Regions from separate parts of the Novosphingobium sp. BL-S-32 genome, predicted to be linked through region 3. Evidence: predicted binding sites of a transcription regulator. Region 3 holds the regulator's gene; each other region holds the start of a gene.

Region 1 (3,276 bases), on a different replicon from region 3:
GATACTTCTCCCAGCGGCGTCAGATTGCGGCAGAATGCCCTGGCGTTGCTTCAGCGGCGCGAATTGCTCCGGATCGCCGAGCGTCTTTCCGGGGAGCTGGGGAAGGAGTTCTCGGAGGCGAAGGCCGGCGATTGGATCGAAGGCAAGGTGAGCCGCAGGATCGATGGTATTTCGGGGCGCTTCGCACTCATCGAGCACAGCCGCGAATTCACTTTGGTTCCATGGCGGCCGGAGCTTGAGAAACAGCTTGGACAGGAGGCCGGCGGGATCATGCGCGAGGCCGGTATCAACTGGCAGTTCGGTCGCGGACGATCGGGACCGGAAATCTCGTGATCGGGGCCTGGCGGCGGTCGTAGGTGCTGCCTCCGCGAAGCGCCGCCAATCCGGATGCATCATCGGTCGTGCTTGTCGTTTCTTGTTGTACGTGGCTTTGATGGAAAGCGAACGTGCAGCGCAGCGTTATCGGCAGGCCGTGAATATTGCAGGAAACAAGCAGGCCGTCGAAAGGGCGGGGCAGGCCCTCATCAACGCGTTATTGGCGGAGGGTTTCCGTCCGTCCTCCGAACGACGGGAGCGTTTCCATTGAAAGCTTACATTGAAGCTGGTCCGCTCGGGGCGGCGCTTGCGCTTCCCCGGTTGGTACGCCTTATCGCGTGATCTCCACCTACAGTGGCAACGATAACTGGTGCGACTGAGCAGGCGGCTTTTCCGCCTTCTTGTCGGACCAAGGCTCGTCGGAAGGTTCGCGCAGCAACTCTGCCTCCCAAGGCTTGCAAAGCGCGTGAGCGGCGGTGGGCGAGCCCTCGGTCCAGGTCGCCCAGTCCTCGCGGCGCAAGACCACCGGCATGCGGTCATTAAGGTCCGACATTGCCTCGTGCGCGCGAACCGTCATCATCGAGAAGACGTGCGCCCATTCGTCACTGCGTTGCCAAATTCCGGCGATCGCGAATACTTCTTCGTTGGGCAGAGAGAACCACGTACGGGTCATCCGGCCCTTTTCGCCTTCCGCTTCAGCCCATGCGTTCAGCGGGACAAGGCAGCGACGGCGCGCGAAGCTACCGCGCCAGAACTTAGAGCCGATTTTATCCGTGCGTGTGTTGTAGACCGGATGCGGCTTGAGGGGTTGGCCGGTTACAATGCTCGCATCGATGCGAGGGTATCCCCAAGCCATCGCCCGAACCTGGTTTTGCGCGATGACCAGGCCGGGATCCGTTGGCGCGACAACCTCGAGATAGTTGGCTCCAAGTGGAGCCTCAGTGTCGAAGAGGGCTGCGATGGCGCTGGCCGGCGTCGTCAGGCGATAGAGGTTGCAGATGACAGCGTCCTTTCAAAGCCAATTCTACGCCTGCGGGAAGGGGCGGAAAAGCGAGTAATCACTGCCGGCGGCGGGCGCATTCCGATTCGGCCGTTCCTCAGCCGCCAGCGGATTTGACGCTGGCCAAAATAGGAGCCGACGGGCATCGTCGCGGCAGGAAAATTCGCTGCCTTTTTTGCCTGAAATCTGGGCCCTTTCCTCGTCGAGCGCTGCCACGTTCCAGGCGCGGCGTTGACTCTTGGATGGAATGGAACAAAATAAGAACATAATTTCCCACGCAGAGCCACAAAGGAGGCCCTTCATGACGGCGCGAGGGTCGCCATCTCGCATTGATGCCCTGCGCACCCGGATCGCCGAGATCGAAGGCGGGGACAGGCGCGCGCGCGAGGTATTGCCCTTCGGGCTTGAAGCGCTCGATGCCAAGCTGCCGGGCGGAGGGCTCGCGCTGGGTGCACTCCATGAGGTAGCCGGCGGCGCCCAGGGGGTGACCGACGGCGCGGCGGCTGCCTTGTTTGCGGCCGGCATCATGGCGCGCGCCGAAGGCAAGATCCTTTGGTGCATGACCAAGGCCGATCTCTTCGCACCGGCCATTGCTCAGGCCGGGCTCGATCCCGACCGTGTCATCTATCTCGAAGCGCAGGACGAAAATTCGGTGCTCGCCTGCTTCGAAGAGGGGCTGCGCCATGGCGGGCTGGGCGGCGTCGTTGCGGAAGTGTCGCGGCTTTCGATGCCCGTCTCTCGCCGCCTGCTTCTGGCTGCGGAAACCAGCGGCTCGATCGGCATAGCGCTGCGCCGCTGGCGCAGGCGCCAGGATGCGGCCGATTTTGGGCAACCGACGGCGGCGGCGACACGCTGGCGGGTGACGGCGGTTCCTTCCGAGGTTTTGCCGGTCCCCGGCGTCGGGCGGCCCCGCTGGTTCGTCGAGCTCATCCGGTGCCGGGCTGGCGAGAGCGCCGATTTTCTATTGGAATCCTGCGATGCGACAGGTCGTCTCGCTCTTCCTGCCGACCTGGCCGATCGACCGGCTGCGGCGCAGGCTTGGGCGGCAAGCACCGCCGCCTGACGCGCCGCTGGTCCTGGCGGGCATGGAAGGCCGTCGCCGGGTGCTGACTGCGGTGAGCGCGCCTGCGCGAGTGCTTGGCCTCAACATCGGGATGGCGGTGACCCAGGCGCAGGCGCTGGTGCCCGATCTGCCGATCATGGATGCCGACCGTGAAGCAGACGATGAGGCGCTGCAGCGCCTCGCGGTCTGGTCGCTTCGCAAATACTCGCCGCTCATTGCGCTCGATCCGCCTGATGGCTTGATGCTCGACGTGACTGGGGCAACCCACAGTCACGGCGGGGCCAGGGGGCTGCTAGCCGACATGCTGCGCCGGCTCGCCGAAGTGGAAACCGCTGCGCGCGCCGTCTGCGCACCGACGTACGGGGCTGCCCATGCGCTTGCCCGGTTCGGAGGTGAGATATTGCGCCCCGAAGGACTTGCCGTCATCGGTCCGGCCGACTTTGTTGCGGCGGTTGCGCGGCTGCCACTCGCGGCCCTTCGCCTGGAGGTCAAGGCAATCGAGAACCTCGCCGCGCTGGGCATCGAGGTGATCGGGGAACTTGAGGCTATGCCCCGCGCCTCGCTCGCCTTGCGATTTGGCTCCGATCCCGGTCGGCGGCTCGACCAGATCTATGGGAGGCTGTCCGAGCCCTTCGAAGCGGTCGAGGCGCCGCGGCAGATCGAAGTCGAGCGGCGCTTTGCCGAGCCGATCGGGGCCCCGGAGACGATCGCGCGCTACACCCGCAAACTGGTTGATGCGCTCTGTCAATTGTTGGAGGAGGCAGGGCTTGGTGCGCGCCGGCTCGATCTTCGCTTCCACCGCGTCGACAATGCCGTTCAGGCCATCCGCGCCGGGCTAGCCAAGGCGAGCCGCGAGAAAAAGCAGATTGCCCGGCTGCTGTGCGACAGGATCGAGACG
Region 2 (3,276 bases), 720 kb from region 3:
GAGGGTTCGTCGAGCACGTAGAGCACGCCCGACAGGCCCGAGCCGATCTGGCTGGCGAGGCGGATACGTTGGCTTTCGCCGCCTGACAGCGTGCCGCTGGTACGGTCGAGGTTGAGGTAATCGAGCCCGACGTTGTTGAGGAAGCCGAGGCGCTCGTTGATTTCCTTGAGGATGGCCTTGGCGATCTGCTGCTGCTGGGCGGTCAGCTTCTCCTCAAGATTGCCGAACCATGCGAAGCCGTCCGCCACCGAAAGGCGCGCGGCGTCGGCAATGTCGCTGCCGGCGATCTTCACCGAAAGCGCTTCGGGCTTGAGACGCTTGCCCTCGCAGGTTTCGCAGGGCTGCGCGGTCTGGAACTTGGACAGTTCCTCGCGCATCCAAGCGCTGTCGGTCTGGATCATGCGGCGGTTGAGGTTGCCGATCACGCCCTCGAACGGCTTGTTGACCGTGTATTCCTTCTTGCCGTCCTTGAACGTCAGCGGCACGGCCTTGCCCGCGGTGCCGTAGAGGATGACGATCTTCACCTCGGGCGAGAGCGCGTCCCACGGCGTGGTGAGGTCGAAACCGAAGTGCTCGGCCAGGCTGGAGAGCACCTGCATGTAATAAGGCGAAGGCGGGTTGGACTTGGCCCAGGGCACCACGGCGCCCTGCTTGAGGCTGAGATGCTCGTTCGGGACCACAAGTTGCGGATCGAACAGCAGCTTCTCCCCCAATCCGTCGCAAGCCGGGCAGGCGCCCTGCGGGGCGTTGAACGAGAACAGGCGCGGCTCGATCTCCTCGATGGTGAAGCCGCTGACCGGGCAGGCGAACTTTTCGGAGAAGACGATGCGGTTCGGCGGCAGGCCGACCTTCTTCATGCCCTTCGGTTGCGCTTGGCCTTCGACAGGCTCAGGCTGAGCGGACTTGGAGCGCCCCCCCTTCCCCGCTCGTGCCGAGCTTGTCGAAGCACCGGAAACCTCCGCCACCGTCGTATCGGCAAGGTCGATATAGGCCAGCCCTTCGGCCAGCTTCAGCGCCTGTTCGAAGCTGTCGGCAAGACGGGTCTGGATGCCGTCCTTGACCGATATGCGGTCCACCACGACTTCGATGTCGTGCTTGTACTTCTTGTCGAGCGCGGGGGCGTCCTCGATGGCGTAGAGTTCGCCGTCGATGCGCACGCGGGTATAGCCCGCCTTCTGCCACTCGGCCAATTCCTTGCGGTATTCGCCCTTGCGGCCGCGCACGACCGGCGCGAGCAGGTAGGCGCGGGTGCCTTCGGGCAGTTCCATCACCCGGTCGACCATGTTGGAGACGGTCTGCGCCTCGATCGGCAGGCCCGTGGCGGGCGAATAGGGAATGCCCACGCGCGCCCAGAGCAGGCGCATGTAGTCCCAGATCTCCGTTACCGTCGCCACCGTGGAGCGCGGGTTGCGGCTGGTGGTCTTCTGCTCGATCGAGATCGCGGGGCTGAGGCCGTCGATATGCTCGACGTCCGGCTTCTGCATCATCTCCAGGAACTGGCGCGCATAGGCGGAGAGGCTCTCCACGTAGCGGCGCTGGCCCTCGGCGTAGATCGTGTCGAACGCGAGGCTGGATTTCCCCGAACCCGACAGGCCGGTGATGACGATCAGCTTCTCACGCGGGAGCTCGATGTCGAAACCCTTGAGGTTGTGCTCACGGGCGCCGCGTACGGTGATGTGGGAGAGACTCATGGGGGAGATATGTTCCAGATTTGTTCACGATACGCAAGGCACGCTGCGCCGCAAAATGGGGGCCGCGAAGCCATGTGGGAACGGCAGGCCCGATTGCAACGTATGCCGCCCCCCGCCCTCCCCTCGGCGCCGCTTCCACCGGTCACGCCGTTCGTCGGCAATCGAATGTCGTCTATCGGTCGTGCAATGTCGTTTGCCGATCCGTTAGTTTGCAGACTTGAAACCGTCATCCCAATCAGTAATAGAGACGCTGCCTGATTACAGTAACGACTCACCCTTTGCTATTATGTCGACCTGCATGACAAAGTAGATCGTCAGGTGAATGAACCGGCCCGGGACGTCGCACAGGCTAACGCACTTATTGCCGATCGAATTCACAGCTTGGATTCACAACGTGAGTTCACGGCGGGGCAGGTGCGCACAACGCGCCTGTAAAACAAGAATTTTCAGATCGCACCAGGGTCGTCGCAGTTCATTTGCATCGTGGGACAGGGAGGTTCCGCGAAAGGCCGACTGCGCCCTTAAAGGAGGAGTACCTGAGATGACCAAGGTTTCCCTGTTCGCTTCCGCCGTCCTGTTCGGTGCCGCGCTCGGCCTGGCCGCGCCGGCCATGGCAGAAGACGTCCTTGTCAAGAATCGCGCCATCGATCCGAACGTTCCGCGCGTCGAAGTGCGCTACAGCGACCTCGATCTAGATAGCCAGGCGGGCCGCGACCGGCTCACCACGCGGCTCGATTCCGCGGTCCGGACGGTCTGCGGAGACGCGGATGTCCGCAATCTTGACGACTTCAGCCACATGCGGGACTGCCGCGATGAGTCCACCGATCGTGCCTATGCGGCACGTGACGAACTCTTCGCCCAGCACATGGCCGCCCGGGCGAGTGGCCAGACCCTTGCTTCGGCCGGCACCCCGCAAACCATGGCGGTCTTTGCCCGGCGCTGAGCCCTTGCGTCCGCCGGTCCGGCCCTTTCCGGATCGGCGGGACGCATCATTGAGTTAGCAGACTGAAATTTTCGGCAAGCGCCCTGTTGTATAGGCAATACTGTCCGAGCAATAGGATTACGCCAGCTTGCAGTTACTTTGTACGTTGCGGAATTAATTTTCCGTCACTGTATTTAATATTTCACAATCGAGAAATAGAGGAGGCCGTCCGCGCATTGCGGGATGGTCTCGGGGGGAATCGATGCCGCATCGTGCGCCGCAATTCGCGGTCACCCAGGTCGGCCCATCCCTCCCAAACACCGTTCAAAAGACCGCCACCAAAGCGGCCGACAATAACGAAGCAACGCCATGAGGGTCGCTCGCAATCCACCACCGTGCCGGGATTCCCCCGGACCGACCGGAGCATACGAGCATGACGCATTTTAACAGCCGCAAAACCTCGCAATTCGTTTCCACCCGTACTTTGTGGTCCGGTGTCGCGCTGCTTTGCACCGCGCTGCCGATCGCATCGCCGGCTCTCGCGCAAACCGTTGCCGCCACCATGACGGATGGCGACAGGCCCACCGAATTGGTGCGGTATGCCGACCTTGACCTCACTTCCCCGCAAGGACGCGCGCGGTTGGATGCGCGCATCAATTCGGC
Region 3 (3,276 bases):
TTGTTGACGGGATCGCAGGTGCCGAAAGGTACGCTCCTGCGTGGGATCGCTCTTGGTGCTCACTGCACTGGCCATGGGGCGGGAGGCTTTGTCCGTCCGCCTACTGGCAGCCGGCGCCTTTGTTGTCATGCTGTTATGGCCCGAATCTCTTGCCGGGCCGAGCTTCCAGATGAGCTTTGCAGCGGTTCTGGCGCTGATCGTGGTGGCAAATGCCGGTCCGGTGAAGCGCTGGATGGCGCCGCGTGAGGAAAGCATTGTGATGCGCCTTCTGCGCGACATTGTCCTTACGCTGGTGACCGGGATCGCGATCGAAGCCGTACTCATGCCGATCGGCCTCTATCATTTCCATCGGGCGGGCGTGTACGGAGCCATGGCCAACATCGTGGCAATTCCGCTGACGACCTTCATCATCATGCCGCTGGTCGCTGGGGCCCTGTTGCTCGACATCGCCGGACTGGGCGCCCCAGTCTGGTGGCTGGCGAATTGGGCCATTGCACTGCTGCTGGACCTTGCTCACGGAACGGGAGGACTTCCCGGCGCCGTGAGGTTGTTCCCGACGATGGGAACGGGCCATTTCCTGCTTTTCGTTGCGGGCGGACTTTGGTTTGCCTTGTGGCGTGGGAGAGTGCGATTTCTGGGGCTCGTTCCCGCAATCGCAGGTGCTCTTGGTCTGGCATTGCTGACGCCGCCGAACATCCTTGTTGCAGGCGACGGCCATTACGTGGGCGTGGTTGTCGACGGCGGAAGAAATCTGGCCCTCTTGCGCGAGAGCAAGAGCGATTATGCCATGGACAACTTCCTGGAAGTGGTCGGTCAGAGGAATGCTCCGCTTTCCCTGCCTCGGCGGCCGGAAGCACACTGCAATGCGGATTTCTGCGCGGTTTCACTTGATCGTGGCGGCCGGACGTGGCGCGTACTGATAGCGCGCAGCGATGCCTATGTTCCTGTCCCGGCACATTTGCGCGCGTGCAGTCAGGTCGATATCGTCATTGCAGATCGCCGCTTGCCAGGAAGTTGTCATCCCCATTGGCTCAGGATCGACCGACCTATGCTCAAGCAGACGGGCGGTCTCACCATCGACCTGTCTGGGCAGACAGTGCAGACCGTTGCCCAAGAGCAAGGCGGTCATGGCTGGTGGCGGCCTTAGAGCGTTTTTGAACAAGGCGGAATCACCTGACGACTCGGAAAACGCGACAAACCAAAAACTTGGAGCGTTTGATCCGATACAGTCGGATCAAACGCTCCAGATCGTCGTAGATGCAGGATTTCGCTGCTCGCTTCAGTGATAGCGGCGCAGAATCCCAGCGAGTTTACCCTGCACCTGAACTTCATCCGCACCGTAAAGTTGGGCTGTATATGCCGCATTGGCCGGGTCGAGCCGCACCTTGGGGCCTTCGCGCCGCAGGTACTTTAGGGTTGCCTCTTCACCACGGATGAGGGCGACGACAATCTCGCCGTCACGCGCGGTATCGGTACGCTTCACGAGGGCCAGATCACCATCGAGAATTCCCGCCTCGATCATCGAGTCGCCCGAAACTTCAAGGGCGTAGTGGTCACCGGAACCAAGCAGGGCCGCCGGAACCGGCAGCATCGACTGACCCTCTATGGCCTCGATCGGCGCCCCGGCAGCGATACGGCCGTGCAGCGGAATCTCGATCACGTCGTTGGCCGGTTCGGGTGCCCGAGGAGCCGGACGCAGTGACGGCGCCGTCTCGCGCGGCGGCGCAGCTGCGGTAGTTGGCTTGCTATTGACGTCTTCGGGCTGGCGAAGAACTTCCAATGCCCGTGCGCGGTTGGGCAGGCGGCGGATAAAGCCGCGCTCTTCCAATGCCGAAATCAGGCGGTGCACGCCCGACTTCGACTTGAGGTCAAGTGCGTCCTTCATCTCTTCGAAGCTAGGCGAGACGCCGCTGTCTTCGAGCCGCACCTGAATGAACCGGAGCAATTCGTGCTGCTTGCGCGTCAACATCTGGCCTGCCTCACCTGCTGGGCCGCCGTCAGCGGCCTTGTTGCCATCGCGAAGAACACTTGCAGGTTCGTTCGCGAACAATGAGGGAACAATTAAGCAACGAATCCGGTAACGTCAAGCAATACCGCCATTCTGGAGCAAGTAGACTCGCACCGGATCGCCTGCCCCGGCAACTGGCGCACGCGCGGGGCGATCGATCAGGACATTGCTGGTGGCCAGCGAAGCCAGCGCGCCACTGTCCTGAACGACTTGCGGGGTGACGTTTTCTCCGTCCCACACGCCCCGCAGGAATTCGCGGCGATCGCCGGTCGCGGGTACGGGGCTTGTTAGCAGGGCGAGCATGGACATCGACGTCGGCCGGCCCGCGCCCAATAGCGCGCGCAGGACCGGCAGCAGGAAGTGATACGCGGTAATATGGCTGGAAACGGGGTTTCCGGGCAGTCCGATAACGAGTTGGCTGCGCCGGCCTTTGGCTTTCCGGGCGACCAGGATCGGCTTTCCCGGTTTGATCGCTACGCGCCAGAAATCGAGTTTGGCGCCCCAGGCTTCGAGCGCCGGGCGCACCAGGTCGTGCTCGCCGACGGAGGCGCCCCCGCTGGTGACGATCACGTCCGAATCCGCCGCCGTCTGGAATGCTTTGACCAGTGCTTCCAGTTGATCCTCGACCGGTCCGATCCTGTCGACTTTCACAGGCAGATTGCGCGCCATGGCGGCGAGCATGGCGCCATTGCTGGCGGGGATCTGATGCGGTTCGCAGCATTCCGGGTCGGAAGCCAGTTCGTCCCCGCTGTCGATCACTGTGAGGTGGGGAATGCGCCGGACAGGAAGGTGTTTGTGGCCGGCTGCCATTGCGAGCGCCGCCTGCGAGGATCCGATCCGAACGCCAAGTGGAAGGATTTCCTTGCCTTCGGGGAAGTCCATGCCGCGACGGCGTATGTGCTTGTGCGCAGGGATGGGTGCCTCGCCGGTTAGCGAGATGCGATGCTGTTCGCGGGACAGATCTTCCTGGAGGATGACCGCCTCGGCGCCCGCGGGCATCAGTGCGCCGGTGGAAATGCGCACGGCCTGACCCGGTGCCACGGTTGCGTCGTAGGGATGACCCGCCGCGCTCTCACCCACCACATGCCACGGGCCGGTGAGGTCTTCGGCGGTGACTGCGTAGCCATCCATCGCCGAGACATCTGCCGCCGGTTGGGTGCGGCGAGCCAGCATGGGTTCGGCAAGGTAGCGGCCCAGCGCACCCTCTATGTCAACGCGCTCGATCGGCAGGGGGTCGACAAGCGACAGCAGCTTGGCCTGTGCGTCTT

The links. The regulator LexA, encoded in region 3, represses DNA repair genes until DNA is damaged. The targets are predictions, from matches to a motif close to GTTCCNCNCTTGTTCT.
Region 1: the regulator LexA is predicted to act here: its motif matches at 1,565-1,580, upstream of AC1VVK_RS24865 (ImuA family protein).
Region 2: the regulator LexA is predicted to act here: its motif matches at 1,703-1,718, upstream of uvrA (excinuclease ABC subunit UvrA).

What each region holds. Positions count from the first base shown of each region.
Region 1 is NZ_CM166477.1:1,918,000-1,921,275, reverse strand. Features, by position in the region: gene rlxS (relaxase/mobilization nuclease RlxS) at 1-333, shown strand, start outside; gene AC1VVK_RS24875 (hypothetical protein) at 434-586, shown strand; gene AC1VVK_RS24870 (SOS response-associated peptidase) at 665-1,276, opposite strand; gene AC1VVK_RS24865 (ImuA family protein) at 1,617-2,378, shown strand; gene AC1VVK_RS24860 (Y-family DNA polymerase) at 2,293-3,276, shown strand, end outside.
Region 2 is NZ_CM166476.1:1,208,590-1,211,865, forward strand. Features, by position in the region: gene uvrA (excinuclease ABC subunit UvrA) at 1-1,691, opposite strand, end outside; gene AC1VVK_RS05525 (UrcA family protein) at 2,233-2,634, shown strand; gene AC1VVK_RS05530 (UrcA family protein) at 3,047-3,276, shown strand, end outside.
Region 3 is NZ_CM166476.1:486,640-489,915, reverse strand. Features, by position in the region: gene AC1VVK_RS02330 (ComEC/Rec2 family competence protein) at 74-1,147, shown strand; gene lexA (transcriptional repressor LexA) at 1,280-1,969, opposite strand; gene AC1VVK_RS02320 (molybdopterin molybdotransferase MoeA) at 2,084-3,276, opposite strand, start outside.